Regions from separate parts of the Jeotgalicoccus huakuii genome, predicted to be linked through region 2. Evidence: predicted binding sites of a transcription regulator. Region 2 holds the regulator's gene; the other holds the start of a gene.
The links. The regulator LexA, encoded in region 2, represses DNA repair genes until DNA is damaged. The targets are predictions, from matches to a motif close to CGAACATATGTTCG.
Positions count from the first base shown of each region.

Region 1: the regulator LexA is predicted to act here: its motif matches at 2,780-2,793, upstream of V6E76_RS07330 (YolD-like family protein).

Region 1 is NZ_JAVIYN010000012.1:4,277-20,891, forward strand. It holds gene V6E76_RS07310 (hypothetical protein) at 1-8, shown strand, start outside; gene V6E76_RS07315 (metal ABC transporter solute-binding protein, Zn/Mn family) at 39-974, opposite strand; gene rpmG (50S ribosomal protein L33) at 1,214-1,363, shown strand; gene V6E76_RS07325 (bifunctional 5,10-methylenetetrahydrofolate dehydrogenase/5,10-methenyltetrahydrofolate cyclohydrolase) at 1,476-2,357, shown strand; gene V6E76_RS07330 (YolD-like family protein) at 2,354-2,740, opposite strand; gene V6E76_RS07335 (alpha-amylase) at 2,856-3,140, shown strand; gene V6E76_RS07340 (manganese-dependent inorganic pyrophosphatase) at 3,354-4,277, opposite strand; gene V6E76_RS07345 (nicotinate phosphoribosyltransferase) at 4,452-5,903, shown strand; gene nadE (NAD(+) synthase) at 5,909-6,727, shown strand; gene V6E76_RS07355 (DUF2179 domain-containing protein) at 6,755-7,408, shown strand; gene V6E76_RS07360 (NETI motif-containing protein) at 7,374-7,568, shown strand; gene purB (adenylosuccinate lyase) at 7,585-8,880, shown strand; gene V6E76_RS07370 (M15 family metallopeptidase) at 8,881-9,558, shown strand; gene V6E76_RS07375 (geranylgeranylglyceryl/heptaprenylglyceryl phosphate synthase) at 9,657-10,328, shown strand; gene pcrA (DNA helicase PcrA) at 10,347-12,518, shown strand; gene ligA (NAD-dependent DNA ligase LigA) at 12,525-14,495, shown strand; gene V6E76_RS07390 (CamS family sex pheromone protein) at 14,498-15,703, shown strand; gene gatC (Asp-tRNA(Asn)/Glu-tRNA(Gln) amidotransferase subunit GatC) at 15,775-16,065, shown strand; gene gatA (Asp-tRNA(Asn)/Glu-tRNA(Gln) amidotransferase subunit GatA) at 16,082-16,615, shown strand, end outside.
Region 2 is NZ_JAVIYN010000001.1:151,123-167,737, forward strand. It holds gene V6E76_RS00630 (ketopantoate reductase C-terminal domain-containing protein) at 1-36, opposite strand, end outside; gene panB (3-methyl-2-oxobutanoate hydroxymethyltransferase) at 113-916, shown strand; gene panC (pantoate--beta-alanine ligase) at 913-1,752, shown strand; gene V6E76_RS00645 (CAP domain-containing protein) at 1,768-2,760, shown strand; gene lexA (transcriptional repressor LexA) at 2,818-3,435, opposite strand; gene V6E76_RS00655 (hypothetical protein) at 3,578-3,880, shown strand; gene V6E76_RS00660 (DUF896 domain-containing protein) at 3,972-4,223, shown strand; gene tkt (transketolase) at 4,225-6,213, shown strand; gene V6E76_RS00670 (YneF family protein) at 6,280-6,522, shown strand; gene V6E76_RS00675 (glutathione ABC transporter substrate-binding protein) at 6,690-8,369, shown strand; gene V6E76_RS00680 (AbgT family transporter) at 8,546-10,084, shown strand; gene V6E76_RS00685 (ABC transporter transmembrane domain-containing protein) at 10,472-12,247, shown strand; gene V6E76_RS00690 (ABC transporter ATP-binding protein) at 12,247-14,025, shown strand; gene V6E76_RS00695 (cytochrome c biogenesis CcdA family protein) at 14,105-14,809, shown strand; gene V6E76_RS00700 (CcdC family protein) at 14,811-15,305, shown strand; gene V6E76_RS00705 (IS3 family transposase) at 15,338-16,279, opposite strand; gene V6E76_RS00710 (helix-turn-helix domain-containing protein) at 16,216-16,615, opposite strand, start outside.

The DNA.
Region 1 (16,615 bases), on a different contig from region 2:
GAGCATAAAATCTTGTCCGGAATATTCCGGACAAGATTTTATTTGTCATTGAGAGCTTGATCTAAGGTCTCGATGTTTTTAGCCATCATCGATTGATAAGTTGCATCTTCAGGATCGTTATCAGTCAGTGTTTCTAAATTATTGAAGTAGAGTGGCTCGGTGTTGGTTTCATCTCTGATGACATCGGTGACGGTCGATGTGACATTCGGTTCATATAATATATAAGGAATATTTTGTGCTTGTATCTGATCGATAATTTCAGTCAGTTCCTTTTGTGAAGGCTCTTGGTTGCTTAATCCATTAATACCAACCTGATGAAAACCGTATTGTTCGGCTAAGTAACCGAGAGATTCGTGAGAAATGTAGACATCTGTATAGACAGGATCTTCAGTAATTTCTGTGAGCTGTTTATCGATATCTTCTAAGTCTGCTTGTAAATTATTAAAGTTTTCTTCGTACATATCACTATGTTCCGGTTGAGCATCAATGAGCGCATCTTTGACAGACTCTGCCATAATTATAGCGAGATTTGGATTTAACCAAATGTGGGGATCCCCGCTACCGTGATCATGATTGTGGTCGTCATCATGCTCGTGATCATGGTCATCATGACTCGTTGAAATTAAATCGTCCTCATTGATGTGAGCTGTGGTTTCAATGACGTTCGTGTCTTCATTAATTGTATCTGTGATATTTTTGGCGATAGGGTCTAAATCATTTGAGGTCATCATGAAAATATCACCATCAGCATACTCCATCATATCTTTTTGAGTCGGTTCATAAGAATGCATGTCCGCACCAGCAGGGTAAATGGATTCGACCTCAACAGTATCACCACCGATTTCCTCTACAAAGCTCGTTAAGGGAAAGACAGTTGTATAAATATTTAGTTTACCATTGTCTTCTTCGCTTGAGTTGCTACATGCTGTTAAGAAGAGCAGGACGGTTATAAGATAGGGAAGAAATTTGATCATGTTTATAGTACTCCTAATTCCGTAATGATTACGATTTAAAATTATAGCGGACTGCTTGATATTATGCAAGTGATATTTAACTAAGAAAGTCTTGAAATTTTAGGAGAATCCTAGTAAAATAAATAAGGTGATTTAAAAAGCATATACTAATCATCTGTGAAATGGATGATCAACTGGCCAGTTGATTCGAGTATATTATCATTAATTATCGATTTCACTTAACAAAGGAGGCGACAGAAATGAGAGTAATCGTTACATTAGCTTGCACTGAGTGCGGAGACCGCAACTACAGCACTAAGAAAAACAAAAGAAACAATCCAGAGCGTATCGAAATGATGAAATTCTGCCCTAGATTGAACAAGTACACGTTACACCGTGAAACTAAATAATTACTTATAGCTATCATCAATTGATGATAGCTTTTTTTAATTTAACCCTTTGATTATGTTATAATGAGTCTGGGTCATTGACTAGTAAAATATTAATAGGGGAGTGCAATATATGACAGTAGTTATGGACGGCAAAAAGGTTGCCGCACACTTGTCCGATGAGATTCGTGAAGCACTAGAGGTTTCAGAATCACATGGTATTCAGCCTAAAGTGGCGTTTGTTAGAATTGGAGATTTATCCGATTCGATTTCTTATGAAAATGCCGCGGTTAAACGTTTTGAAAAATTGGGAATCCAGACTTCTCAGTTCCATTTTCCAGAAGATGTATCGACGAAAGTATTTCTAACAAAGTTTAGAGAAATTAATGAAGATTATTCAATACACGGTATCCTACTCTTACAACCTTTACCAAAACACATTCCAATGAAACGTGTAGCAGAAGTTATGAATTCATTTAAAGATATCGATGGAATGAAAGCATCAAATCTAGGTAAGGTACTCACGAACGACCCTGATCGTTTGGAACCATGTACACCAGCCGCTGTAATGAATATGCTTGATTACTATGACATCGACTTAAAGGGTAAAAATGTCACAGTAGTTGGTGCGAGTGCAGTAGTTGGTAAGCCGTTATCACTGTTAATGATGAACAGAGAAGCGACAGTTACTACATGTAACTTATACACTGACGATCTTGTTGAAAAATGTAAGAATGCGGACGTCATCGTTTCTGCAGCAGGAGCAATTAACTTGATTGATGAACCACACGTCAAAGAAGGTGCGGTTGTTGTCGATGTGGGTATTAACTTTAATGATGAAGGTAAGATGGTCGGCGACGTGAACTATGAAGCAGTTAAAGATAAAGCTTCATTCATTACACCAGTTCCGGGTGGAATCGGTGCAATTACAACGACAGTGCTTGCTTATCATTTAGTTAAGGCAACAGAACACCAGAAAGAACCTGTCTTGTTCTTAGAAAAACAAGAGAACTAATATTTATCGATTAAGATAATATCTAAAATATCTATAAAAGGGACGAAGATTAAATCTTCCTGTCCACACTTTTGACCAATGAGCATCAAGCTCCATTGGTCTATTTTTATGACTTCTAAATCTACGGAGAAGCGGGAACCATCATAGAAGTAGAAAATACGAACTGCACGTTGTTCATTGAGTGCTTTTTGGAAAGTAAATTCCATTTCGCTTAAACGATCATCAGACAGTTCCGGGCGTTCAATTTTAGTCTGATCATCCATGAGTTGCTGTACATTTTCAAACTGCTCAGGCATAGTAGCAAAAGGCGCCCACTTAATCATGCCGCGTCCATTGGGAATATTTGAATTTAGTTGATCCACGGGAAGTTGACGATAATCCATAACTTCAACCTTCTTTCTTAACTGCTTGTTCCCATTATACGAACATATGTTCGATTGTTCAAGTGGTGGATATATGGTAAATTAATAGTAATAATAAGCTGAGTGAGGACGAAAAATGCGTAAAAAATTAGTTTGGGGAATCATTACTGTCATTGTCTTGTCAGTATTGCTACTTCCTTTAGTGGATAAAACAGCAAGTACGACGCGGGTCATCATTGATAACACAACCAAAGAAATTGTCCATCCGTCTTGCTATGATCAAGCGGACTTAACGAATTGGATAGACGAAGTCTCATTTGGTAGAGCAATAGATGAATTAGAGTACGATGTTCGAGATGAATGTTCAAAAGAACACTTAGAAGAAGGTAAAACAAGCGTGTTGATGAGAGTACTGGAGTAGATGGATTGATGGGCGGGTCACTGTGAAGTCGACAACGGACCGCTAGGCGAATATCGGGTCACTGTGAAGTCGACAACGGACCGCTAGGAAAATATCGGGCCATTGTAACTCCCACAAAGTCGCACAACCATCAACAACCAATACTCAAACAACAAAAGAGAGCACCCAACTGAATTAAGCTGGATGCTCTCTCTTTTTCATAACAAACAAAAATTATTCTGATAAGGCTTTTGTAATGTTTGGAACGACTTGTTTTTTACGAGATACAACACCTTCTAGAATTGCTGTATTCTGATCAAGTGCAACATCAAAAGCACGTTCTACTGATGCAAACTCATTTCCTAATGCGAGTACCTTAGAGTTTGAGTTAAGAATATCAGTAACAATCAACGTAAATAGATCGTAGTTTTCTTTGTCGATTTCTGCATTGATTGCTGCTTCAATTTCCTCACGACGGTTGAATACTTCGTCTACATCGACAACGTTGACTTGGGCGATACGTACGCTTTTCTCACCGATATCAAACGTTTTTGCATCTCCAGTAATTAACTGAACTGCTGATTTGTCTTTAGTAGATGCACCGGCTTTAAGCATTTCAAGTCCGTATGCTTCAAGATCAACACCTGCTACAGCTTTTAATTCTGAAGCTGCATCGATATCTTCTTCAGTTGTTGTTGGTGATTTGAAAAGTAAAGTATCTGAAATGATTGCAGATAACATAAGTCCTGCCATTTCTTTAGACAATTCCAAGTTTTTCTCTTTGTAAATTTTGTTTAGGATTGTCGCAGTACAACCGACAGGTTCAGCACGGTAGTAGAGTGGACCTTCTGTTTCAAAGTTTGCAATTCTGTGGTGATCGAATACTTTTGTAACGACTGCATTTTCGATACCTTTTGCAGATTGTTGTTTCTCATTGTGATCGACTAAAATAACTTCGTCTCCACTCGCCACTTCTGTTAGTAAATCCGGTACTTCTACTCCGAATTCATCTAGGGCGTATTGTGTTTCACTATTAATATCTCCAAGGCGATATGCCTTTACATCTGAACCAAGTTGTTTCTCAATATCTTGTACAACAAGTGCAGAAGTTATCGTATCAGTATCTGGGTTTTGGTGACCGAATATTTTAATTGCCATTTACAGTCAATCTCCTTTTTCATGTGTGTAATGTTTTCTTCACTTAATATTTTAACATTTCTTAAGGGTGTCTTCTATATCTTCATATAAAGAGCGATATAACTGTGCTTTACCAGGTTATTTTATGTGATAAAATTAGATTATCTATAATTGTTACTCATGGGAGAGAAACGAATGTATAAATATCAAGATGACAGTTTTATGCTTCACACAGATCTATATCAAATCAACATGTCGAAAACTTATTTTGAACAAGGTATTCACGAAAAGAAAACGATTTTTGATCTGTATTTTAGACAGATGCCTTTTGGTAATGGCTATGCAGTTTATGCTGGCTTAGCACGCATCATTGATTATTTAAGAAATTTACATTTCTCAGATAGTGACATTGAATATTTAAAATCAATCGGTTATGAGGATGACTTTCTTGATTATTTAAAAACAGTGCGTTTTACAGGGACCTTACGTTCGGTAGTAGAGGGGGAAACGGTCTTTAACAATGAGCCACTTGTACAAGTAGAGGCGAGTTTGGTAGAAGCACAGTTAATTGAGACGGCACTTTTAAATATTGTCAATTTCCAAACGCTCATTGCGACAAAAGCAAGTCGTATTCGTGAGTTAGTTCCTGGGGATAATCTCATGGAATTTGGTACGCGTCGTGCACATGAGTTTGACGCGGCGATGTGGGGTGCGAGAGCATCGATTATTGGTGGATTTGATGGAACAAGTAATGTCAGAGCTGCTAAATTATTTGACTTAAAGGCAAGTGGAACACACGCACATGCGATGGTTCAAGCCTATGGTAATGACTACGATGCTTTTACAGCTTACGCTAAAACCCATAAGGATTGCGTCTTTTTAGTCGATACGTTTGATACATTAAAATCAGGAATTCCAACAGCAATCAAGGTGGCCAATGAATTTGGTAATAAAATTAACTTTGTCGGTATTAGAATAGATTCTGGTGACATTGCTTATTTAACGAAAAAGGCAAGAATCATGTTAGATGAAGCGGGTTACCAAGACGCTCAGATTATCGTGTCTAATGATTTAGATGAAGTGACAATTCTCTCTTTAATTTCCCAAGGGGCAAAAGTAGATGGTTGGGGTATCGGCACAAAATTGATTACTGCCTTTGACCACCCGGCACTTGGTGCAGTGTATAAGCTAGCAGCCATTGAAGGTGAAAATGGGGAGTGGTTAAACCGCATTAAAATCTCAGGTAATATTGAGAAGGTAACCACACCAGGGAAGAAAAAACTATATCGAATTATCAATAAGGATACAGGCATGTCTGAGGGAGATTACATTACAGTGTACGATGAGGAATTTGATTACTCTAAGCCACTATTGATGTTCCATCCCATTCATACGATGAAGCGTAAGCTCATTAAGTCATATGAAGCAGTCGATTTACTCCAAGACATCATCGTCGATGGAGAAGTTGTCTATGAGTCGCCGTCTGTTGATGAAATGAGAGAAAAATGTAGTGAAAGTCTCAGTCAAATCTGGGAAGAAACGAAGCGTTTCTTAAACCCACAAGAATACCCTGTCGACTTATCTAAAAAGCTTTGGAACGTTAAAAACGATTTAATTGAAGAATTGTCAAATAAGACCTTGGAGTGATTTTGATGTCGGATATCCAAAAGGAAATTATCGAGCGTCTTCATGTTAAACCAGAAATTAATTCACAAGAGGAACTCTCAGAAATCATTAACTTTTTAAAGGATTATGTCACTGCTCAACCTTTTATAAAAAGCCTCGTTTTAGGTATTTCTGGGGGACAGGATTCTACGCTTTTAGGCAAGATTGCACAGTTGACTGTAGCTGCTTTAAGAGAAGAAGGTAAGGAAGTTAAATTCTACGCAGTCAGGTTGCCTTATGGCGTGCAAGCAGATGAAAGTGATGCAAGAGATGCGGTCGACTTCATTGAACCAGATGAACGTGTCACAGTCAATATTAAAGATAGTGTGGATGCCTGTGTTGGCGCTTTACATGATAGTGGCTTTACCTTAAGCGATTTTGTTATCGGTAATGAGAAGGCACGAGAGAGAATGAAAGTTCAATATGCAATCGCAGCACATACAGGCGGTATTGTGCTCGGGACAGATCATGCAGCAGAAGCACTCACCGGTTTTTATACTAAGTTTGGTGATGGTGCATGTGATGTCGCCCCACTAACGGGCTTAAACAAACGTCAAGGGCGTCAGCTACTTGAATTTTTAAAGGCACCACCACACCTCTATGAAAAAATTCCGACAGCAGACTTAGAAAGTAACAAACCGCTCTTAAGTGATGAAGCAGCATTGGGTGTTAGCTATAGAGAAATCGATGATTTCCTAGAAGGTAAACCAGTATCTCAGCACGCTTTTGATACAATCATTAACCATTATAAACGGTCAGCTCATAAAAGAGACTTACCATATAACCGTTACAATTTACCTAAATAGATATATAAAGAAAGAGGGCTAACAACCATGTTACAAATGATTAACGAAAACCCGATGTTGATGATTTTAGTCATTTTTATCATCAACATTATTTACGTCACGTTCTTAACGATGCGTACTATTATGACCTTAAAAGGCTATCGCTTTGTTGCAGCTGCCTTTAGTATTTTAGAAACTTTTGTTTACGTCATTGGTCTAGGACTTGTACTCGATAATCTAGATCGACCACAAAATATCGTTGCTTACGCACTTGGATTTGGTGTCGGTATACTCGTCGGTACTAAGATTGAAGAGCAACTTGCTCTCGGTTATACGGTTGTTAACGTGACGACAGGTAAAAAAGATATAGATTTACCAAATGACTTAAGGAATTTAGGTTATGGAGTTACACACGGCCATCAATATGGACGTGATGGACAGCGGACAGTCATGCAAATACTGTCACCTAGAAAATATGAAAGAAAATTAATGGAAACGATTCGTGAGTTAGATGATAAGGCCTTTATTATCTCTTATGAACCGAAAAATATACATGGTGGTTTCTGGACTAAAGGACTTAGCCGTCGTCGCATGAAGAACTATGAACCAGAAAATGTAGAAGAAGTTTTAGAAGAAATATATGAGCTACAAGAACAGGATGAGGCTAATGGCACAACAGAAGCAACGAAAGAAAAAATTTAAGGTTGGCCCTGATGATACACTTTCAGAAGTCTTAGAGAGAATGAAGGAAGAAGGCTATCAAGTCACTAGACGCATGGAAGTTCCGGTGTTTAAAGAAGAAGGCGGCGAGGTCGTCGTCTCACATCAAGAGATTGTTTTTGAAGGTAAATTAATCAAATAATGAGGATGAGTAATTAATGATCAGTAGGTATACAAGACAAGAAATGGCAGACATATGGACCGAAGATAATAAGTACCGTGCCTGGTTGGAAGTAGAAATACTCGCAGCAGAAGCATGGGCTGAGCTTGGTATCATTCCAAAAGAAGAAGTGAAGAATATCAGACCGAATGCTCGTGTTGACGCTGATAGAATCCAAGAAATTGAAAAGGAAACAAGACACGATGTTGTCGCCTTTACAAGACAAGTTTCTGAAACTCTGGGTGATGAAAAGAAATGGGTTCATTATGGTTTAACATCTACGGATGTCGTCGATACTGCACAGAGCTATGTACTTAAGCAGGCAAATGAAATTATAGAAAAAGATATAGAGAATTTTATTGATATCTTGGCGGATAAGGCCAGAAAACACAAGCACACTATCATGATGGGACGCACACATGGTGTACACGCTGAACCGACTTCTTTTGGTATCAAAATGGCGCTTTGGCACCAAGAAATGGTTCGTAATTTGAAACGTTTTAGAGCGGTTAGAGAAGAAATAGAAGTTGGTAAAATGAGTGGTGCTGTCGGTACATTTGCAAATATTCCACCAGAAGTTGAAGAATATGTATGCCATCATCTCGGTATAGGGATTGCGGAAGTTTCAACGCAAACGCTACAAAGAGATCGTCATGCACACTATGTAGCGGTACTTGGATTAATTGCGACCTCAATTGAAAAGTTTGCTGTAGAAATTAGACACCTTCAAAAAACAGAAACAAGAGAAGTAGAAGAAGCATTTGCTAAGGGTCAAAAAGGCTCAAGTGCTATGCCACATAAGAGAAATCCAATCGGTAGTGAAAATGTGTCTGGTCTTGCGAGAGTGATTAGAGGTTACATCACAACAGCATATGAAAATGTGCCACTCTGGCATGAAAGAGACATCTCTCATTCCTCAGCAGAGCGCATTATGCTCCCAGATGTGACAATCGCTTTAAACTACATGCTGAACCGCTTTAGTAATATCATTAAAAACTTAACAGTCTTTGAAGAAAACATGAAAGCCAATATCGATAAGACATTCGGACTTGTATATTCTCAACAGATTCTTTTAGCTCTAATCGATAAAGGCATGTCTAGAGAAGAAGCATATGACTTAGTGCAACCAAAGGCGATGGAATCATGGGAAAGTAAGGTACCTTTACAAGAACTAGCAAGTCAAGATGAAAAAATCACAGCAGCGCTAACGAGTGATGAATTACAAGCATGCTTTGATGAGTCACATCATTTACGCCGTGTAGATACAATATTTAAGCGAGCAGGCTTAGAGTAAATGAGAACAATTAAATTTACTTTTGTCCTTGCTTTATTATTAGCTCTCAGTGCTTGTAGCGGCGAAGCATCAACTGAGGCAGAGGCAATTGACTTCAGTAAAAATTATGAAGCGCTCACGTTCTCAAACCTAGACATTCCAGTCAATGTCGAAGTGATCGATGGGGTGACTTATGCTGACGGTGTGTTAATCGTTAACAAAGAGATTCCGCTACCTGAAGATTACAACCCGGGTATGCAGCCAGAAGCGGAGAACGCTTATATGACAATGTTTGAAGATGCTAAAGAGGAAGGGCTCAACTTTGAATTGGTGAGTGACTTTAGAAGTTATGATTACCAGGCTGAGTTATATAATAATTATGTAGCGAGAGATGGTAAGGAAGCGGCTGACCGCTATAGTGCTGAACCAGGTCATTCAGAACATCAAACAGGTCTTGCAATTGATGTAGGATCATACGATAGTGCGGTACTCCTACAAACTTCATTTGAGTCCACGCCAGAATTTGAATGGTTAGAAGAAAATGCCCATCATTATGGATTTATTATTCGTTACATGAAGGGTAAGGAAGATATTACCGGCTACATGTACGAACCTTGGCATTTGAGATATGTTGGAGATAAGGCGACAGAGATTCATGAAAGTGGCTTAACTTTAGAAGAGTATTTCGACCTTATTTAAGGGCTCGTGTGGTGCGTAAAGCACCCACGGGCTTTTATGTTTTTTAACAGGCAAAAATGCTATAATTATCGTATGATTTTTATAAAGGACTTGTGACTATGTTAAGACAAGCAAAACATGTATTTAAGTTAGATCCACAGAAAAATATTACAGATGCATCACTTGAAGCGACCCTAACATCTCAGACAGATTTAATCATGATAAGTGGTACAGATGGTGTTACCAGACAAAACATTTCGGATTTACTTGAGCGTATCAAAAGCTTCAATTTAGACAAGTCTATAGCGCTTGAAATATCTCATCCTGATGCCGTTGTACCAGGTTTTGATTATTATTACGTGCCGAGTGTAATCAACACTAAAAATATTAAGTATGCACATGGTCTCTTAATTGAGGCGTTAATGGAATATCATGAGTTTATTGAATATGAAAATATCAGACTCTTACCCTATATCGTGATGAACGAACATTGTAAAGCATTTGATAGAGCAGAGTGTACTTTGATGAACGACGAAGAATTTCTAGCTGCTATACACATGTTAGATAAGTTATATAAAATGGATTTTATATATGTAGAATATAGTGGTACATACGGAGATTATGCACTTGTTAAAGAAGCATTTGATGCATGTGAAAACAGTCGTTTAATATATGGCGGTGGTATTCAGTCCCACTCAGAGGCAACACAGATGGCCAAAGCCAGCGATACGATCGTTGTAGGAAATATTGTCTACGATGATATAGAACTAGCATTGACAACAATCATTTAATAAATGGAGTTTTTTAAAATGGATTTAAGTGGAATGAATAAAGAACAACTACAAGCGATTAAAACTACAGAAGGGCCACTCTTGATCATGGCTGGAGCAGGGAGTGGTAAGACAAGAGTTCTGACACACCGCGTGGCTTATCTTCTAGATGAAAAACAAGTCCCATCTTATAATATTTTAGCGATCACTTTTACAAACAAGGCAGCAAAGGAAATGCGTGAACGTGTAGATAAGTTGATTACAGAAGATGCGAACAGAATGTGGATTTCAACATTCCACTCCATGTGTGTCAGAATTCTAAGAAGAGACATTAGCTATCTCGGGTACGATACGAGCTTTTCTATTTTAGATCCGCTAGACCAACAATCCGTCATTAAAGACATTTTAAAAAATAGAAACCTAGATGTAAAACAGCATAACCCAAGAAGTATCTTATCGGTGATTTCAGCCTATAAAAACCAATTGATAAAACCAGATCAAGCGATTCAAGAAGCAGGTGGCTTCCTAGATGAACTCTACAGTCAAATATATAAGGACTATCAAGAGGTGCTCTACCGTAATAGTTCTTTAGACTTTGATGACTTAATCATGCTAACAATAGAATTATTTGAAAAAGAAGCCAGTGTCTTAAACTACTATCAGTCGCGTTTTCAGTATATTCACGTTGATGAGTATCAAGATACGAACCATGCCCAGTATCGCCTGGTACAAATGCTTGCCGATAAGTATCGAAACATTTGTGTCGTTGGGGATTCTGACCAGTCAATTTATAAGTTCCGTGGTGCAGACATTCAAAACATTTTAAACTTTGAAAGAGACTACCCTGAAGCCACAGTTATAAAACTAGAAGAAAACTACCGTTCGACTAAGATGATCCTAGATGCTGCCAATGCAGTCATTGATAACAACACAGAAAGAAAACCGAAGAACTTACGTTCAAACAAAGGTGACGGGGCGAAGGTGGAAGTGAATGTCTCCTTTAGTGAACGTGAAGAAGGGCAAGCCGTTGTCCGAAAAGTTCAAGAGTTGAGTGATGAATACTCGTACGGTGATATGGCAGTGTTGTATAGAGCGAATGCTCAATCTCGTGCGGTAGAGGATGCCTTTGTTAAGTCAAGTATTCCCTATAAAATGGTTGGCGGTATGAAGTTCTACAGCCGCATGGAAATCAAGGATCTAATGAGCTACTTAAAAGTCATTCAAAATCCTTTTGATGATATAAGCTTCAGCCGCATTATTAATGTGCCTAAAAGAGGCATTGGGGCAAAGACCATTGAAAAGCTTCAAGCCCATGCAGATCAGTTGAACTCCAGTATTTACGATGCGATTCGTGACGCAGACTTTTTAGGCATACCACAAAAGACTGTTGTGAAATTAGTGTCTTTACTAGAAGTATTGGATAACTTAAAAGAGAAATCTAAATACTTAACGATGACAGAGCTCGTAGACGAAGTTTTAAAAGATACCGGCTATCACGACATGTTAGCACAGGATAAAACACTTGAGGCAAGAAGTCGTTTAGAAAACTTAGAAGAGTTTAAGACGGTCACGAAAGAATTTGATAATGAGCACCCTGTCCAAGATGATAATCTATTCGAGTTTCTGAGTGACATGGCTTTAGTTTCTGACCAAGATGGTGTGGACGATACGGTAGGTGTGACGATGATGACCATGCACGCTTCAAAGGGATTAGAGTATAAAGTCGTCTTCATTGTTGGTTTAGAGGAAGGTGTCTTTCCATCTAAACGCGTTCAATTTGACGACAAAGAACTTGAAGAAGAGCGTCGACTCATGTACGTTGGTGTCACACGTGCCATGGACCGACTCATCTTATCAAGAGCAGAGTCAAGAATGTTATATGGTCGAACTGAATCCAATATGATGAGCCGGTTTTTATCGGAAATTCCTGAAGAATTAGTAGAGAATCAAGGTGGAACAAAAATATTCGGTAACACGAATCAGTCGACACCATCATACGCGAAAGGTCCGAAAAAACGGTCACAGGTTATTCAGAAAAAGCCCAATGCCACATATAGTATCGGCGACAAGGTATCTCATAAAGTATTTGGTGATGGTATTGTTTCTCAAATTAAGGGTGAAGGTGACGATACGGAGTTAGACATTGTCTTTCATACCGCAGGGCCAAAACGACTTTTGGCGAATTTCGCACCACTCGAGAAGAAGGATTGAGACTAGATGAAAGAAAAAATTAGAGCCTTACAAAAACAATTAAATCAATATAATTACGAATACCATGTCCTTGATCAACCGTCGATCGAAGACACCGATTACGATAAGTTACTCAGGGAATTAATTGAATTAGAAGAACAATACCCTGAGTATAAAAGTGCGGATTCACCGACCGTTAGGGTCGGTGGCGCTGTCTTAAGTCACTTTGAGAAAGTGCGTCATAATACACCGATGTTAAGTTTGGGTAATGCCTTTAATGAAACGGACTTAAGAGCATTTGATAAGCGGGTCAAACAAGTTGTGAACAGTCCAACATATATGTGTGAATTAAAAATTGATGGTCTCGCCGTGTCGCTTACATATGACAATGGGCAATTTACCATTGGTGCGACACGAGGCGATGGTACAGTTGGAGAGAATATAACAGAAAACTTAAAAACCATTCATGCCATTCCACTCTCAGTGCCGACAGACTTATCCTTTGAAGTCCGTGGTGAGGCATACATGCCAAAATCTTCTTTTCAAAAATTAAATGAAGGACGTCTTGAAAGTGGCGAACAAGAATTCCAGAACCCAAGAAATGCAGCAGCAGGGTCACTAAGACAGCTAGATCCTAAGCTTGCAGCTAAGAGAAATTTATCAGTATTTTTATATAGTGTGACTTCACCAGAAGCATTAGAGGCTACGACTCAAAACGGTGCTTTAGATGCATTGGATCAGCTCGGCTTTAAAACCAATCATGAACGTCAGCTATTAAATAGCATAGACGAAGTTTTAGAGTACATCGATTACTGGACGACACACCGTTTTGAACTTCCCTATGAAATTGATGGTATTGTCATTAAGGTCAATGATCTACAAGAGCAAGATGAGCTCGGATTTACAGTAAGATCTCCCCGCTGGGCGATTGCATATAAGTTCCCAGCTGAAGAAGTGATTACTGAGGTCTTAGACATTGAGCTGACAGTGGGACGTACTGGTGTCATTACGCCAACTGCGATTTTAGAACCAGTTAAAGTTGCAGGTACAACAGTTGGACGTGCCTCGCTTCATAACCACGACCTCATTGAAAAAAGAGATATTAGAATCGGTGATAAGGTCGTCATTAGAAAAGCCGGAGATATTATTCCTGAAGTGGTCAAATCACTTAAAGAGGAACGAACAGATCAAGCGGTCTATGAAGCACCGACAACTTGCCCGTCCTGCGGACATGATGCGGTACATTTAGAAGATGAGGTTGCGATACGTTGTATTAACCCAGCCTGTCCAGCCCAGCTTCAAGAAGGCATAATTCACTTTGTTTCTAGAGGGGCTATGAATATTGATGGTCTTGGAGAGAAAGTGGTTAGGCAGCTATTTGAAGCGGATTTGATTAAAGATGTCTCTGATTTATATAGCTTAAAATATGAGGATCTAATTGAACTTGAGCGTATGGGAGATAAGAAGGTTCATAATTTGCTCCATGCGATTGAGGCATCAAAAGAAAATCCTTTAAATAAAGTATTATTTGGTTTAGGCATTCGGTTCCTAGGCGCCAAAGCATCCAGACTTATAGCAGAAGAATACGGTACAATCGATAAAATCCTCGAAGCCAAAGCTGAATCATTAATTGAAATTCCTGAAATTGGCGAGAAAATTGCAGACTCTATAGTGACTTATACTTCGAATGAAGACTTTAGAAAGTTGATTAAGAAATTACAAGATCAAGGATTAAGCTTTACTGAAGAAGTTCAAGAAGTAGCGGGTAACCTGTTTTCTGATATGACAGTGGTCTTAACTGGTAAACTAGAAGAAATGACACGTCAAGAAGCGGGAGCATATATTGAATCCCAAGGTGGTAAAGTCACAAGTAGCGTATCTAAAAGTACGGATCTCGTCGTCGCTGGTAGTGATGCAGGGTCTAAATTAGAGAAAGCCAAGCAACTCGGAATCGAAGTTTGGAATGAAAGAGAATTTATTGAGAAATTGGGGCAATGACAATGAAGTTTAAAACTTTAATGCTCGGCGGTGTCGCAGCCTTCTTACTAAGTGCTTGTGGTGAGAATGAGGCAGAAATCACAGAGCAGACCGAAAATTCTGGCCTTGAAAATGAAGTGTCAAATGTTCAGGTTGAAGAACAAGAGGATAGAATAACTTCAAGTGGTGACGAATTTTATCGATCAGTGGTACCTTATGAATTGTCACCAGCTAGAGGCTTATCAAGTCAAAACATGGTGTCTTCATACAATGTTGAGGAGTTTGAAAAAGGTTTATTTGAAGTGAGTAAAGGAGAGTTTCCTACGGATCAATTTGTCTTTAGAGAAGGGCAGATTATCTCAGAGGAGATGACTAGAGGCTACTTAGGCCGTCAATATACGAGTGAAGAGTTAGAAAATATGGAAGAAGATGAGCTATTAAGTTCAGATGCCTTCAGTAACTTAGGTTTAAATCCATCGACAAATGGTGAGACAGATCCTGAAGTAATCGCTGAAGAAGCACCGCTTTACCTCTCACATATTTTAGAGCAGAACTACTTGTCTGAAGATGAAGAAGGCAACTTAAACTTTGATGGTATTACGATTGGACTTGCGATGAATAGTGTTCACTATTATCAAACTGAGGAGTATGGCCAAACTCAAGAACAAGAATTAGACCCAGAAGTCGTCAAAGAGGAAGGCGAAAAGATGGCAACTGAGATTTTATCACGTATTCGTGCGAACGATGAATATGTAGATAAGAAGATTGTTTTCGCAATATTCATCCAATCATCAGATACTGATATTGTACCCGGTAATTTCGTCTCACAAGCCACAGTTGAACCAGGTGAAAATTCAATCAGTGAATTCACTGATATCAACGTACAAAATGTACTCTTACCTTCTAATGAAGCGTCTGAAATCTCAAGTGAAGTAAACAGTGAATACGAAACCTTTAACAGAGAGTTATCGTCATATTTCGATAGTTTTACGACATCGGTTGGACGTGGAAAATTTGTCGATAATAATTTAGATACGTTGACTGTTGAAATCCCCCTTGAATATAATAGCCGCGGAGAAATGATAGGTATGTCGCAGTTCGTTAGAGACTTAGTAGATGAACACTTTACCAATACTGATGTTGAAGTAGAGATTAAAGATAAGTCACAGGTCTATAGTGTCATCACGAGAGAAGGCGAAGGACAAGCGAACTTATACATCTTTGAATAGTGAGTTCACATGGTAAAGTCAAGGTAGATTTGGTAAACTAATAATATTGTAAAAACATAGGAGGGTCATTCATGATAGAACTTAACCTTGATAGAATTCGCCATGTTGCGAACCTATCAAAAATTGAGATTAAAGATGATGAGGAACTAAAGAACCTATCAACAAAAATTCAAAGCATTGTTGCACATGCAGATCAACTTAACGAACTTGATCTAGATCAGGTTGAGCCGATGACCCATGCACTTCAGGTTGAATCTAAACTGAGAGAAGATAAAGCAGGTCAGCCGTTAACACAGGAAGAAGCTTTAAGAAATAGTGAACATACAGAAAACGGACAATTCAAAGTTCCTAAAATGATATAAAGGGAGGGTCAATGAAGTGAATATTAATGAATTAACAGTTGAAGAATTATACTCAAAAATTCACAGTAAAGAAATTAAACCCTCTGAAGTAATAGAGGCTTTATTCAATAGAATTGAAAAGTACGATGGAGATATTAAAGCGTTCATCACACTGACAAAAGAAGAAGCAACAGCTAAAGCAGAAGAACTTGATCGTATGCAGGCTGAAGATCAAATGGATCAGGCATTATTTGGTGTACCATTTGGTATTAAGGATAATATTGTGACCAAAGATGTCTTAACGACTTGTGCGAGTAAGATGCTACACAATTTTAAACCAGTCTATGACGCAACAGTAATGAACAAGCTGAATAGTGAAAATGGTATTATGCTTGGTAAGTTAAACATGGATGAGTTTGCGATGGGCTCAACTTCTGAGACATCTTACTACCAAACAACTAAAAACCCTTGGAACTTGAACTGCTCACCAGGTGGCTCTTCAGGTGGTTCAGCAGCAGCAGTTGCTGCAGGTTTCGTACCATTTGCTCTTGGAACAGATACGGGTGGATCA
Region 2 (16,615 bases):
TCCGACAGCGCCAGCACCGATTATACCTATTTTCATATGGTCACTCCGTTCTTTGTTTCCGGTGATTATGTGGTAAAATTAAGTATATCTAATTTCAGAAAGTAGGGAAACTATGAAATCGACTGCGGACTTAATCAACATGAAGCACGATGACAAAATTGTCATGGTAACTGCCTATGACTATCCTTCAGCTAAGTCTTGTGAGGCGGCTGGTGTCGATATTATACTCGTTGGAGATTCACTGGGCATGGTAGTGCTTGGTTATGACTCTCCTGTTAAGGTGACCTTGGCTGACATGATTCACCATACTAAGGCGGCACGCCGTGGGGCAAATGACACATATATTATTGCGGACATGCCTTTTGGATCTTATCATGGTGATGTTAATCAAGCGATTAGTAATGGTATAAAGTTATACCAGGAATCGGATGCGAACATGCTTAAATTAGAAGGTGCAGAGCGTGTTGATGTAATTGAAGGATTAATTAAGGCGGGCATACCGGTATGTGGTCACTTAGGTTTAACGCCGCAACATTTCGGTATTACTGGCTTTAAAATGCAGGCTGGAGATACTAAGCAGGCTGAACAATTAATAGAAGATGCAAAGACTTTAGAGTCAATTGGTGTATCAATGATGGTTTTAGAAGCGATTCCGAGCGATCTAGCTAAAAAAGTGACAGAGGCAGTTAGCATACCGACTATTGGTATCGGTGCAGGCGTTGACACAGATGGACAAGTACTTGTCTACCATGATTTACTTCAATATGGATCAGACAGGTTACCGAAGTTTGTGAAAAAATTTGGTAATCTTACAGAACCAGCGGTGTCCGGTTTAAGAGCCTACCGAGATGAAGTGAAAAATGGCACTTTCCCTGATGAAGAAACCACTTATAAGAAACGGGTGTACGAAACGTGAAACACAGTGTAACAATTGACGAAACTAGAGAAATTTTAAGTGAATATAAGAGACAGACTGTTGGTCTTGTTCCGACAATGGGCGCACTACATGAAGGGCACGGAGCCTTAATCCAAGCTGCCAAAGAAGCTTGTGATATCGTTGTCGTCAGTATCTTTTTAAATCCTTTGCAGTTTGGACCAGAAGAAGATTTTGAAAGTTATCCCAAAGATTTAAAAGGGGACTTAGCCTTATGTGAAAACTACGGCGTGGATCTTGTCTTTGCACCAAGTGAAAAGGTGATTTACCCAAGAGAAATGGAATTTAACATAGGTATTAAATCAATGGCAAATATACTCGATGGTGTAAAACGACCGGGTCATTTTGAAGGTGTCGTCACTGTAGTGAGTAAGTTGTTTAATATTATACAACCAGATATGGCGTTTTTCGGTGAGAAGGATCGCCAGCAACTGATGATTATTAAACGTTATGTTCAAGATTTTAATGTGCCAGTTAAAATTCAAGACGTTCCAACAAAAAGAGAAGAGAGTGGGCTTGCAAGAAGTTCAAGAAATGTGAATTTAACAGCAACGGAATATCAAGAAGCACCGAACATTTACCAAGCATTAAAGATGGCGAGTCAGAAAATTAAAGACGGTGAAACCAATGTCGATAAAATTCAATCGCTAATCAAGATTCATATTGAACAATATACGAGTGGAAGCATCGATGATTTAGCAATCTATACAGCAAATGACCTCGGCGAAATAGATGAAATTGACAGTGATGTTATCATATTCATAGCGGTACAATTTTCTAAAGCACGTCTCATCGATAATTTATACGTCAGTATTTAGAGGGGAATAGTTTGAATGAATTGGATACGACGCGCACTTGGATTAGTAATTTTATATTTGGTAGTGGTTTTTATCGTACCAGTCATTCAATCTTATGATTTTAAAAATGGGTTGAACGAAGATTACTTCAGTCATTGGTTTGAAGGCCACTTCATACCCAGTTATGATACGACGAAGATTGAAAAGGTTTATAGTAGTCAAGAAACCAACATTGATTATTCCTTAGGTTCTACAGTAACGACAGAAGGGGAAACTGTTTTAAACTCCGAGTACGAAGGTGATTTTGTGATTAAAAATGAGCCTGGTGCTTTTCACATGTTACTCGTAAGAGACGGAGAATTGACTGGTGGATATACTAATTCACCAAACGTATCACTCGGCAAGATGAGTATAGACAAGATGACTCGAGAAAAGGCTAGAGATACTTACGGTGAACCGGTGGAGTATGTTAGAAAGCAGTGGAAACGCTTGAAAGTAGAAAATGAAGAATATGATGTCTTTGATGTCGGAAATTACTATGTTTACTTCTTTTATGATATTCACGAAAGCTATCAAGCCAATGGTATGCTCGTCTTACATAAGGACGAGATTATTGATATCAGTGAGCTGTATAACCATCCATCAATAGAAGATAATGAACTCATGCACTATTATCTCTTAAATGCTACACGTTATGAATATGGCTATGGCATGTTAGAGAGAAATGCCGAAGTGGATAATGTTGCTTACTATCACAGCTTAGACATGGCGGAACGTAAGTTCTTTGATCATGATAATCCTGATGGAAATGGTCTAAAGGAAAGGTTGGAAAGAGAAAACGTGAGGTATACCTATGCTGGTGAAAATATTGCAACGGGACATACTTCTCCAATATTCGCTCACCACAGTCTGTTAAACTCACCATCTCATAGAGTGAATATTTTAAATGATAAGTTCACATCAGTGGGCATAGGGATTGAGTATGATCAGGAACAAGTGCCTTTCTATACTGAAAACTTTTTACAATAATAAATGATATACAGAAAACACGCAGAATCTTCTCTTTTAAGATTCTGCGTGTTTTTGCTAAATAAACTCTCTAAATAAACCAACTACCTTACCTAAGACACTCACATTATCAAGGAATATTGGTTCCATTGTAGAATTTTCAGGTTGTAAACGGTAGTATCCTTTTTCTTTATAGAAACGTTTAACTGTTGCTTCATCTTCATCAGTCATAGCAACAATTATTTCACCGTTGTGTGCAATGTTTTGCTTGCGTACAATGACTCTGTCACCGTCATGTATACCTGCTTCAATCATGCTATCACCAACAACATTTAATAAGAAGATTTCACTATTATGGTTGGCAGTAAAATGTTCTGGGAGGGGGAAGTATTCTTCAACATTTTCTACAGCAGTTATCGGTAAACCAGCTGTGACCTTACCAAGGACAGGCACGTGAATAACAGGTGATTCATTTACATCTGATTCTTGCACGATTTCAATCGCACGTGGTTTGGTAGGATCACGTTTAATGTAGCCCTTACTTTCTAATTTAGCGAGATGTCCATGTACGGTTGAGCTAGATTGTAAACCGACAGCATTCCCAATCTCTCTAACGCTTGGTGGATACCCCTTATCGTTAACGTTTCTTTTTATGAACTGAAATATATCTTTTTGTCTCTCTGTTAAATCTTTCATCATTTTACCTCCAACCTTATGTTAATTAAATTTTACCATATTGTAAGTACGCTTACAAACATTTGTTCGCAATTATGTTGACTAAGAACAAGTGTTCTGTTATATTGTTAATACAAACATTTGTTCGAAGGAGAGGATGTAAATGACAATTAAAGAACTGAAATCATTGATGGGATTGTTTACCGTGACGTTGAGTCTAGTGCTTTTATATAGTTTTACCAATACGGAACAAGTAGAGGGAGAGAACGTTTATTCTTCTGAAACGAAAGTGAGTACAGAAATTGTAAATGAAATTGATGGCGAACAAAAAGCGAACGCTGTGGTGTCTGAAGAAAGTGAAGTTAGCTTAGATGAAGAACTTGTGAGTGGTGTGGTTCAAACAGGTCTTTTGACAAATCGAATGGCAGAACACCTCATGAATTATGAGGTTTCGAGTGTAAAATAGATATATTGTGAGTTTATTCTCAAAATAAGTGCAGGACCGTTTGGTCTCTGCACTCTTTTTGTGGTAAATTATATGAGAAAGGATGACGCTTATGTTAGATGATGACAAGATTAAACAGCTCAATGCACTTGCAAGAAAGAAAAAGGAAAATAATATTTCTGAATCTGAAATGCGAGAGCTGACTAAATTAAGAAAAGAATATCTATCAAACTTTAGAAATTCTTTTAGAAATCACATTGAAAGTACTAAGGTCATTGATCCAGAGGGTAATGATGTTACGCCTCAAAAGGTCAAAGATATAAAAGCACAAAAAAACAATGATAGTGATAAAGGAGACAAATGATATGTCATTTGATAAGACGGATTTACTCGCAATTAATACCATTAGATCTTTAAGCATTGATGCAATTGAGAAGGCAAATTCAGGTCACCCCGGTTTACCTATGGGTGCGGCACCAATGGCTTATGTGTTATGGCAGAAGCACTTAAACTTCAACCCTAAAAATGTAAATTGGTTCAACAGAGACCGCTTTGTTTTAAGTGCTGGTCATGGTTCAATGTTGATTTACAGCTTATTACACTTATCGGGTATTCTAGAAATGGATGACTTAAAAGAATTCAGACAGTATGAATCTAAAACACCAGGACACCCTGAATTTAAACATACCGAAGGTGTTGAGGTAACGACTGGTCCACTAGGTCAAGGTTTTGCAATGAGTGTCGGTATGGCGATGGCAGAAACTCATTTAGCTGCAACGTTTAACTCTGAAAATAATAATGGACTTGTTGATCACTATACATATGTACTTGCATCTGATGGTGATTTAATGGAAGGGATCTCTCATGAGGCAGCTTCTCTAGCCGGTCACCTAGGCTTAGGTAAATTAATCGTCCTTTATGATTCTAATGATATTTCCTTAGATGGTGATTTAGACAAGAGTTTCTCAGAGAACGTAGCTGAGCGTTTCAAAGCTTACAACTGGGACTATATCCGAGTGAATGACGGTAACGATTTAGATGAAATTGACCGTGCTATTGAACAGGCTAAAACAACAAATCAACCTTCATTAATTGAAGTGAAAACTGTTATTGGGTACGGGGCACCGACGAAGTCTGGTAAGTCAGATTCACACGGGGCGCCACTTGGTGAAGATGAGCGACGTGGTGCATTTGAAGCATACGGCTTAGATCACACACAAACATTCGTCGCTGATGACAGTGTTTACGAACGTTTCCAAGAGACCTTAACTGCTCGAGGTCAGGAAAAAGAAGACGCATGGAATTCATTAGTGGATAACTTTAAGAATGAAAATAGTGATCTTCATCAACAATTTATGGATGCAATTCACCGTAAGCTTCCAGAAGGCTACAGTGATGAACTACCAACTTATGAAGCAGGAAGTAAAAAGGCAACACGTGGTAATTCAGGGGATATGATTCAAGCATTGTCTAAATCAATCCCAACTTTCTTCGGTGGTGCAGCGGACTTAGCAGGTAGTAACAAAACAAATGTTAAGGATGCAACAGACTACTCAAAAGACAATTACGCTGGGCGTAATGTTTGGTTTGGTGTGAGAGAGTTTGCAATGGCGGCTGCCTTAAATGGTATGGCGGCCCACGGTGGCGTTTATCCATACGGCGGTACATTCTTCGTATTTTCTGATTACTTAAAACCAGCGGTACGTTTAAGTGCCTTAATGAAATTACCTGTAACTTATGTATTAACACATGATTCAATTGCTGTAGGGGAAGATGGACCAACCCATGAACCTATCGAACAGTTGGCAGGCTTACGTGCAATTCCAAACTTAAACGTGATTCGTCCAGCTGATGGCAATGAAACACGTGAAGCATGGAAAGTTGCATTGGAATCAGAAGGTACACCAACAGCATTGGTGTTAACACGTCAAGATATCGAAGTGTTAGATGTTTCAAGTGAAGCTGTATCTGAAGGTGTTCAAAAAGGTGGCTATATCGTCTATGATGGTGGAGATGATGCGATTGTCTTTGCCACTGGTAGTGAAGTGGCCTTAGCTGTTAATACGGCGAAACAACTTAAAGAAGAAGGCATGAATATTAAAGTAGCATCTATACCTAATGTTCAAGCATTCTTACAACAAGACGATGCTTATATTGAGTCAGTTCTAAATACGAATATTGAAAATCGTACAGCAGTTGAAATGGCTGCAAGTCATGGTTGGCATAGATTTGTTGGCATCAAAGGAAAACTACTGACGATTGATACTTTTGGTGCGAGTGCACCAGGCGGTGAAGTTGTAGAACGTTACGGATTCACAGTCGATAACTTAGCTCGCATTATCCGTGACAAATAAACATTGAATTTACATGTTTGATATTGTAAACTAAATAGTGGTTTACACGGGAAAGAGGTGAGCATTTTGGCGACTTGGATATGGATACTAATTGTAATTGTAGCCCTCATTGGTGGTTTTGCATTAGGATTTTGGATCTCTAGAAAATACATGATGGATTATTTGGAGAAGAACCCTCCTATTAATGAAGACATGCTCAGAATCATGATGATGCAAATGGGACAAAAACCGTCTCAGAAGAAAATTAATCAGATGTTGAGCATGATGAATAAATCATCTGAACAAGCAAAAAAAGGCACAAAAAAGTAAATTAAAATGAGTTATAGGCTCATGAGTAAAAGAAGCCCTAAAATCTATACGGATTTTATGGCTTCTTTCACTATAATAAATATATTTCTGTGAATTTTACAAATATATTGAAAATTGGTAATAAACATGCATATAATAGATTATCAATCAAAAGGGGGAAAACAGCAATGAATAAGCAAAAATTTTTGACGTTTTTTGTAATCGCTTTCCTGTTAATTTTATCAGCATGTTCGAGTGATGAAAATGTAGATGAAGCAGCAAGCGGTGAAGAAGGGGCTGAAGGTGGAAACACGGGTGATTTAACAGTAGGTACATTAGCGGATGTCGTATCTCTAGATTTACATGGTTCTAACGACTCTGCATCAAGTCAGGTAAGAACAAATATCTATGAAAGATTATTAAATCAAGATGTGAATATGGAATTACAACCAGGACTCGCAACAGAGTACGAGCAAGTTGATGAAACAACATGGAACTTCAAATTACGTGAAGGCACAACATTCCACGGTGGTGAAGATTTCACTGCTGAAGATGTGGCCGCTACGTTTGACAGGGTAAGAGATGAAGCACTTGCTTCACCGGTTTTATTCTTGTATGAAATGATCGATGAGATTGAAGTAGTCAATGATTATGAAATCAATATACATACCACAATTCCATTTGCGCCATTAGCCAGCCACTTAGCGCATAGTACTGCGGGAATTATGCCTAAAGAATTAATCGATAGTGATTATCAAGCAGCCCTAGATGCGGCTGGAAGTGATATGAGTTTAGAAGAGTATTATGAAGCACGTGATAGTGGAAGTGACGCATATGAAGAAATTAAAGGTGACTTAGGCGAGCACTTAGGTACTGTAATTGGTTCTGAACCTAACGGTACTAACCACATGCAATTTGTATCACGTAGTGCAGGTGATTCAGTAACACTTGAGCGCTTTGAAGACTTCCAAGGTGGCGATCGTTACTTTGAAACTGTTGAGTTTAGAGTCATTCCTGAAACTGGTTCTAGAATTGCAGAATTAGAAACAGGTGGTATTCAAATAGCGACAGATATTGATTCTTCAAACGTAGACCGTGTTGAAAATGGATCAGACACAGCTTTAGAAGTTAAAGATTCAGTACGTATGTCATACTTAGGTTTTAATACTGAGAAAGAACCGTTCAATGATCCAAAAGTAAGACAAGCAATTTCATACGCTATTGACCGTGAAGAAATCGTAGCCGGTGTGTATGATGGTATGGGAATTCCTGCGAAAGGACCATTGGCGCCTGATGTATGGGGCTATAATGAAGACCTTGAAGGTGTTGAATTTGATTTAGAAAAAGCAAAAGAACTACTAGCTGAAACAGATGTTGCAGATGGATTCTCAACAACGCTTTGGGTAAATGACGATCAGCAAATTATTGATACAGCTGTTTATATCCAAAACAAACTTTCAGAGCTCAATATCGATGTTCAAGTTGAGCAATTTGAATGGGGTGCATATCTTGAGACCTTAGCAAATGGTGATCACGATATGTTCATCCTAGGATGGACGACGGTTACAGGGGATGCGGACTATGGTCTATATGCCTTGTTCCACTCTAAGAATATTGGTGCTGCAGGGAACCGTTCATTCTATGCAAACGATGAGGTCGATGAATTATTAGACGCCGGTCGTGCTGAGGTTGATGAAGCTGCCCGCCAAGAAGTTTATACTGAAGTCGAAGAAATCTTAGTCGAAGAAGTACCAGCATCATATCTTTTCCATGCTCAATTTGCTGTTGGTTATAATAGCACAGAAGTGAGTGGGGTGGAGATTGATCCGACAGGTCGAATTCACTTTGATAATGTAACCTTTAATTAAAAAGTTTAACAAGACTCTCGATGACCGAACAGGTCGTCGAGAGTTTTTGTTATTGAGAATAGTATACCTATCTAACTCTAGAAAACGTATTCAATGATTAACATAGTATTACTTAGTAGCAAAAAGTAAGTGCCCTGTGTATAATAATTTAGTATTCTAATAATGAGGAGCTTTCTATGAATAATTCACTTAAAGAAAAACGCTCTATTTTAGATTGGATTGAATATGGGGGAAATAAGTTACCGCATCCTGTTACTATATTTTTAATTTTTACATTACTCGTAATTATTATTTCTCATATTGCTTATCTATTTGGAGTCACTGTATCGTATACAGGTGTAAATCCTGAAACTGGAAATCAAGAGGAACTTAATGTCGAAGTCGTTAGTTTACTAACCACTGATGGCATTCGCTATATTTTTACTAGTGTTGTTGAGAACTTTACGACTTTCGTCGCTTTAGGTCCTGTACTTGTGGCTATGTTAGGTGTTGGAGTAGCTGAGAAAAGTGGTTACATAAGTGCCTTAATGACTAATGTTGTAACGAAAGCACCAAAGAAATTTATCACACCAATTGTTGTTTTTATGGGTGTAATGTCCAACGTTGCAGCAAGTGTAGGCTATGTTGTTTTAGTGCCACTTGGAGCAATCATCTTCCTAGGCTTTAGACGTCATCCATTAGCAGGACTTGCAGCGGCCTTTGCAGGTGTTGCGGGGGGTTATTCAGCAAACTTACTCATCGGTACAAATGATCCGCTTTTAGCAGGAATTACAACAGAAGCGGCAGCGATTTTAGATACTTCATATATTGTTGAAGCTACTGATAACTGGTATTTTATGTTTGCATCGACTTTCTTAGTTGTAATTTTAGGTACAATTATTACAGATAAAGTAATTGAACCAAGATTAGGTGCTTATAATTTTGATAAAGATCAAAATAGCCCAGATGATAATCTTACAAGTAGAGAAACTAAAGCATTAAGATGGGCGAATGTAGCTGCAGTGTTAACTATAATCGGGATACTGGCACTCATCGCCTTCCCTAATTCACCTTTACGTGGTGATGACGGCGGCATAATCGGTTCACCGTTCATATCAAGTATCATTTTCATTATGATGTTAGTATTCTTAATACCAGGTTTGGTTTACGGTTTTATTAATAAGAAGATTAGAAACGATAAAGACGCAGTCCAGCTAATGGATTCATCTATTTCGACTATGGCAGGCTTTATTGTCTTGATATTTTTTGCCGCACAGTTTGTTGCACTCTTTACTTATTCGAATTTAGGTACAGTTATTGCTGTTAATGGTGCACAACTTTTAGAAAGTATGGATATTGGTGTGATTCCAGTACTTATTACATTTATCTTGGTATCTGCAATTATTGACATCGTAATCGCTGCAGACTCTGCGAAATGGGCAATTATGGCGCCGATTTTTGTGCCGATGTTTATGCAGCTTGGTATCGCACCGGAAGTGAGTCAAGCAGCATATAGAATTGGAGACTCAACTACGAATGTTGTTTCACCACTCATGCCGTTCTTCCCATTAATTGTCGCTTTCGCACAACGATATGGTAAGAACAACGGTATTGGTACAGTTGTGTCGCTCATGCTTCCATACTCAATTATTTTCTTAATTGCTTGGATTATCTTGTTTGTTGTTTGGTATCTATTTGGTATTCCATTTGGACCAGGAGCAAGCATCTCATATTAAAATTTTTCCCACTTGGTGATTACCAGGTGGGATTTATTGTAGAGTGAACTAGCTGTCCTTCGATAGAAAGACGACGGCACGTATTCTGATTTATATGCCGTCGTCCGGTCCACGACGGCACATATTCTGATTTATATGCTGTCGTCCAGTCCACGACGGCAAGTATTCTGATTTATATGCCGTAGTCCGGTCCACGACGGCACATATTCTGATTTATATGCCGTCGTCCAGTCCACGACGGCACGTATTCTGATTTAGTGTCCTTGACGAAGGTCCACTTTATTAAGATTGGCAGAATACAAAATATCCATCTCAAGTATTATTTCATAATCCGAAATATATGGTAAAATTTGAAGTGATATTAGGGTTAAAAGGGGGATGGTTTTCATGAGAGTGTTCAAGGATTTATGGTGGTTTTTTTCTAGTGAGAAAAAAAGTTATTTGATTGGCTTATTAATGCTGATTTTAGTCGCTTTATTAGAACTGGTACCACCTCAGATTATCGGTCGCTTTATAGATGAGATCACGATGGAGACGCTCACAGTAAATACATTGATCATGTTCGCCGGTATATTGCTGTTAGTTGCAATACTCGCATACATATTTAGATTTTTCTGGCGGGTCATGATTTTTGGTGCGGCAAATAGACTGGGCAAATTGTTAAGAAAGACCTTATTCAAAAAGTATTCTGATATGTCTCCAACATTTTTTGGTAAAAGACGTACGGGTGACCTAATGGCCCATGCAACAAATGATATTAATGCTGTTCAAATGACAGCAGGTCAAGGCATATTAACCATAGCGGACTCAATTATTATGGGCTCTGCAGTCTTAGTCACAATGGCAGTGACAGTGAGTCCTAAATTGACTTTAATTGCTATGATTCCTCTTCCTTTTATGGTCATACTAACGAGTTACTATGGTTCAGTATTAAGCCGTTTATTCAGAGTAGCTCAAGCTGCTTTTTCTTCACTGAACGATAAAAGTCAGGAATCCGTCGCGGGTGTTAAAGTGATTAAAACATTCGGATATGAAAAAGATGACTTAAAAGACTTTGAAGACTTATCTGAAGATGTGGTAAATAAAAACTTAAAAGTTGCAAAAGTAGATGCATTATTTGATCCAACGATTACTTTAATTATTGCAATTTCTTATTTTCTATCCATATTTTTCGGGGCGAGGATGGTAATCAATGAAGAAATTAGCCTCGGACAATTGGTCACTTTTACAACTTACTTAGGTATGATGATTTGGCCGCTATTGGCACTAGGTTGGTTCTTTAATCTAATGGAACGTGGAAAAGCTTCTTACGACAGAATCGAAGAGGTACTTCAAACAAAAAGTGGTATTGGTACGAATTTTACTACGCGTCAGCTGCCTAAGGGCGACATCGTTTTTGATATTGATCAATTTAAGTTCGATGGGTCTGATGACAGTGCTTTAACGGATATATCCTTCACATTAAAGCCGGGTCAAACTTTAGGGATAGTCGGTAGAACGGGGTCTGGTAAGAGTGCGATTATCAGACTTTTACTGAGAGAATATGATACCGAGGCAGATAGTGATATTTCTATTGGTGGCGTCAATATTAAAGACATTGAGATTTCTAGCTTAAGAGAGAAGTTTGGTTATGTGCCACAAGATAATTTCTTATTCTCAACAACCATAAGAAATAATATTGCCTTTACTGATCCAACATTAAGCGATAAGAAGATCCATGAGGCAGCAGATTTAGCGTATATTCACAATGATATTATGGATTTTCACGACGGTTACGCAACCATCGTTGGTGAACGTGGAGTGTCATTGTCGGGAGGTCAGAAACAAAGAATTTCAATTGCGAGAGCACTGATTCAATCACCTGATATTTTAATCCTTGATGATTCCTTATCTGCAGTCGATGCGGAAACTGAAAAGGCGATTTTAGCTAATATTAAGAAGGTAAGAAGTGATAAGACAAATATTATTACTGCCCACCGGATGAGCGCAGTCAGAGATGCAGACTTAATACTTGTCATGGAGGATGGGCACATTGCTGAACGCGGCAATCATGAAACTTTGATGCAGAATAATGGTTGGTATCAAGAAACCTTCCGTGCCCAGTCATTAAAAGAAAGCTTAAATGATGCGCTAAATGACTCTCTAGAAGGGGGCAGAAATTAATGGAAGCACAAACTGAAATCCTCACATTAACACTGAAAGATCAGCTGAGAGTCTTGTTAAGACTACTAAAGTATACACTTCCATTTAAAGGATTAATTGCACTTTGTGTATTAATGCTAGTGACTTCGACAGTCATGGGTGTAATGACACCTTATTTGGTCATGATTTTTATTGATAATTATTTAACATTATCATATTTTCCTGAAGCGGATATAATGTGGCTGATTATTGCCTTTATTATGGTAAACCTCATTGCAATCGTCACAACCTACGCTCAAATCTACTATTTGCAAAAACTGGCCTTAAAAGTTATACAACAACTGAGAATTGATACGTTTGAAAAGGTCGGTAACCTTGGTATGAAGTATTTCGATAAAGTGCCGTCAGGTAGTGTGGTTTCTAGATTAACCAACGATACCCAGGCCATCGTTGATATGTTTACCAATGTACTTGGAACATTCCTAATGGCATTGTTTATGGTCGTTTCATCTTTTGTGATGATGTTTATATTAGATGTAAAGCTCGCATTTATTGCACTAATTTTTATGCCATTAATCATCTTGATTTTACTCGTCTATAGAAAATATTCTGCTAAATATTTCTCGCATGCTAGAGCACTTTTAAGTGATATGAATGCGAAGATTGCAGAATCAATAGAAGGTATGAAGATCATTCAAGTATTTAATCAGGAAGCACGTTTACAACAGGAGTTTGAAGCAATCAATGAATCTCACTATAAATATAATATGCAAAACATAAAGCTCGATGGGCTTCTATTAAGACCAGCCATCGATATGATTTATATTCTATCAATCATTGTCATTTTGACTTATTTTGGTTTTCTAAGTTTTGAAACATCTGTTACAGCTGGTGTAATATTTGCCTTTATTCAGTATATGGAACGCTTTTTTGAACCGATTAATCAGGTGAGTATGAGTTTAAATATTTTCCAGCAGGCACTTGTTGCAGCGAGTAGGGTATTTACCTTAATGGATGATGACAGACTAGAACCCGCTCAAAATAATGAGGGAACAGGACAAATTACTGATGGAGTGGTCGAGTTTAAAAATGTGACATTCTCTTATGATGGTAAGAATGATGTGTTAAAAGATATAACTTTCACCGTTCCAAAAGGGACGACAACTGCACTCGTCGGTCATACGGGCTCTGGTAAAAGTTCGATTATTAATTTAATCATGCGTTTTTATGAATTTAATCAAGGTGAAATTTCAATTGATGGCACATCGATTAAATCATTCGACAAACAAGACATGAAGAATAACATCGGTCTCGTCTTACAAGATCCCTTTATCTTTTACGGGACAGTACGTTCAAATATAGAATTGTATGATAGTCAAATGACTATAGATAAAGTGCAATGGGCAGCAGATTTTGTTAATGCTGATAGTTTCATTAATAAGCTACCGAACCGCTATGATGAAAAGGTCACGGAGAAAGGTACTGACTTTTCTAGTGGGGAACGTCAATTACTGGCCTTTGCACGTACCATGGCTAAGGAACCAAAAATATTAATATTGGATGAAGCAACAGCGAACATTGACTCAACGACAGAAACCGTCATACAAACATCTCTTCAAAAGATGCGCACGGGACGAACGACCTTGGCGATTGCCCACCGACTTTCTACAATTCAAGATGCTGATGAGATACTTGTTTTAAACAAGGGGGAAATAGTTGAAAGAGGCAACCATGATGAACTGGTGAAATTAAATGGTATTTACTTTAAAATGTATCAATTACAAAACAGTCAACAATAATTTGTCATAAATAAGCTCGAATAAGCATTCATCACCCCCTTTAGATTTGATATACTATTTCTGAATGGGGGTATTTTTAATGGGTTCAGAAGTAACATTCTTCCTCGCCTTTGGTGCTGGTGTGCTAAGCTTTGTGTCCCCTTGTGTACTGCCGGTATTTCCTGCATTTGTGTCGTATATTACCGGAATGAGCTATAACGAGGTTGAGAAACAGCAATTCAATGGAAGAGCCATTTTACATACATTGTTTTTCTTAATAGGATTTAGCTTAATCTATATTGCCTTAGGATTTGGAACATCATTTTTAGGTGGATACTTAGTTGAGTACGGAAATCTCATTAGACAAATTGGCGCAATACTTATCGTCGTTTTCGGTCTAGTGATTACCGGCGTCTTAAAGTTTGATTTCCTAATGAAAAACCACAAGGTGGAATTTAAAAATAGACCGTCAGGATTTATCGGGTCTATATTAATTGGTATGGCTTTTGGTGCAGGTTGGACACCATGTAATGGTCCAATTATTGGTGCAATATTCGCCATGAGTGCAACTGAGCCTAACAATGCTTTGATGTTAATGCTCGTTTATTGTGTTGGTTTTGGTATTCCATTCTTTGTCTTAAGTTTCTTTGTATCTAAGACGAGATGGATGCTCAAGTATTCTGGTAAGATTATGAAAATTGGTGGCGTCATCATGATCTTAATGGGAATCTTGTTATATTTTGATGGTCTAACTCAAATTATCATTTGGTTACAGCCATTCTTTGGAGAATTCCAAGGATTCTAAGATGCTAGAATTTTTAAAATCAATTGAAGATACATTGTTCATGATTGCATCGTTAGGTGCAGTCGTGATGGGTATCCTAGTCATTGTCATTCGCCAAAAGGCAAGTAAGACGCCATTGACAATGAAGAAGATACTGATTCCACCTGTTGCAATGTCAACTGGTGCATTAATGTTTGTCTTCCCATACTTTAGATTATCACCACTTCATATCTTTGAGTCAGTTTTAATCGGTCTCTTATTTTCTATTGTTATTATATGGACGACGAAGTATGAAGTTAAGGCTGATGATTTATATGTGAGAACGACAAAAGCTTTTCCAATTATTTTAATGTCATTATTAATTCTAAGAATTGCTTTAAAATATATATTTTCACTGTCCACGACACCAGGAGAAATGGGCGGCATGTTTTTCTTACTTGCCTTTGTAATGATTCTATTGTGGCGGTTATCCATGTTAATGAAATTAATGAAATTCAAAAAACAGCAGTCCCTATGATGAAGTGCTACCCAAAAGTTGAACTTTTAGATTTAGGCTGATTTTAAGGTATGTTTCCTGAATTGCTCAGGCGACATGCCTTTTAATTTTGTCTTGATTCTATACTTATTATAATAGTTAATATACTCATGAATACTTTCTTCCAATGATTTATAAGATTCAAATGATACGCCATAAAACATTTCTTGCTTCAAGATTCCAAAGAAATTTTCCATAGCTGCATTGTCTAAACAGTTTCCTTTTCTAGACATACTCATAGTGGCACCAAAGGTTTCCAGAAGATGTCTCCAACTTCTATGTTGATATTGATAGCCTTGATCAGAGTGAACGACCAATTGATTCAATTGAGATTGATGTGTATTTAAAGCCTTATGCAGCGGGGCTGTCGCGATGTCTAATGTGGGTGAGTGACTCATTTTATAAGCAATAATTTCAGAGTTGTAACAGTCCATGATTGTAGAAAGGTAGAGTTTTCGTCCTTCGATGGGTAGTGCAAACTCTGTGACATCTGTTACCCATAGTTGATTTAACTGATTAGATTGAAAGTGACGGTTTACATGATTCGGTGCGACTTTTCCAATATTGCCTTTGTATGAGCTATATTTCTGTCTAGATTTATTTCTGAACTTCTGACATAAAAGATTGTGTAATCTCATAATGCGCAGTAAACGTTTATGATTCACGCGTATCCCTTCCGACTGCTCTAACTCTATTTGAATTCTTCTATAGCCATATCGCCCTTTATGCTTGAATACAATTGACTTCACCTTGTCTACCAGCCATTGATCTTGACGTGCCTTATCATCCATATGCTTAATCCAGTAGTAATACACAGACTTCGGGAGCTGCATTACTGCCAAAATTTCTTTCAGGGCATAATCGGTTTCTTGCCTTACTTCGATCGCTATCTTTACTTGTTGTCTGTTGGATCTTTCGGTAAGGCGTTTAGCTTTTTTAAAATAATATTCTCCAATTCTGCCCTTCTAAGCTGTGCTCTGAGACGTTCAAGCTCTTCTCGCTCTGTTTCATTCAGTGGTTGATTCCGATTGACATGCGTATCATTGTTCTTATCATCTTTCACCATATATTTTCTCGGTCTCCCTAAGTTACTGTCTAAAGCCGTTGGCCCGCCTTCAAGTAGTTTTCTCTGCCAATTGGCGATTATTGAGTTAGACTTGATTCCAAAATGGATCGCTGTTTCTCTATAAGACAGTTGATTTTCTTGTCTATATTGTAAAACAGTACGCTTAAATTCACCAGAGTAGTGTGTATGTGTCATGGATTTAGCTAAGCCCTCGTCACCTAATTGA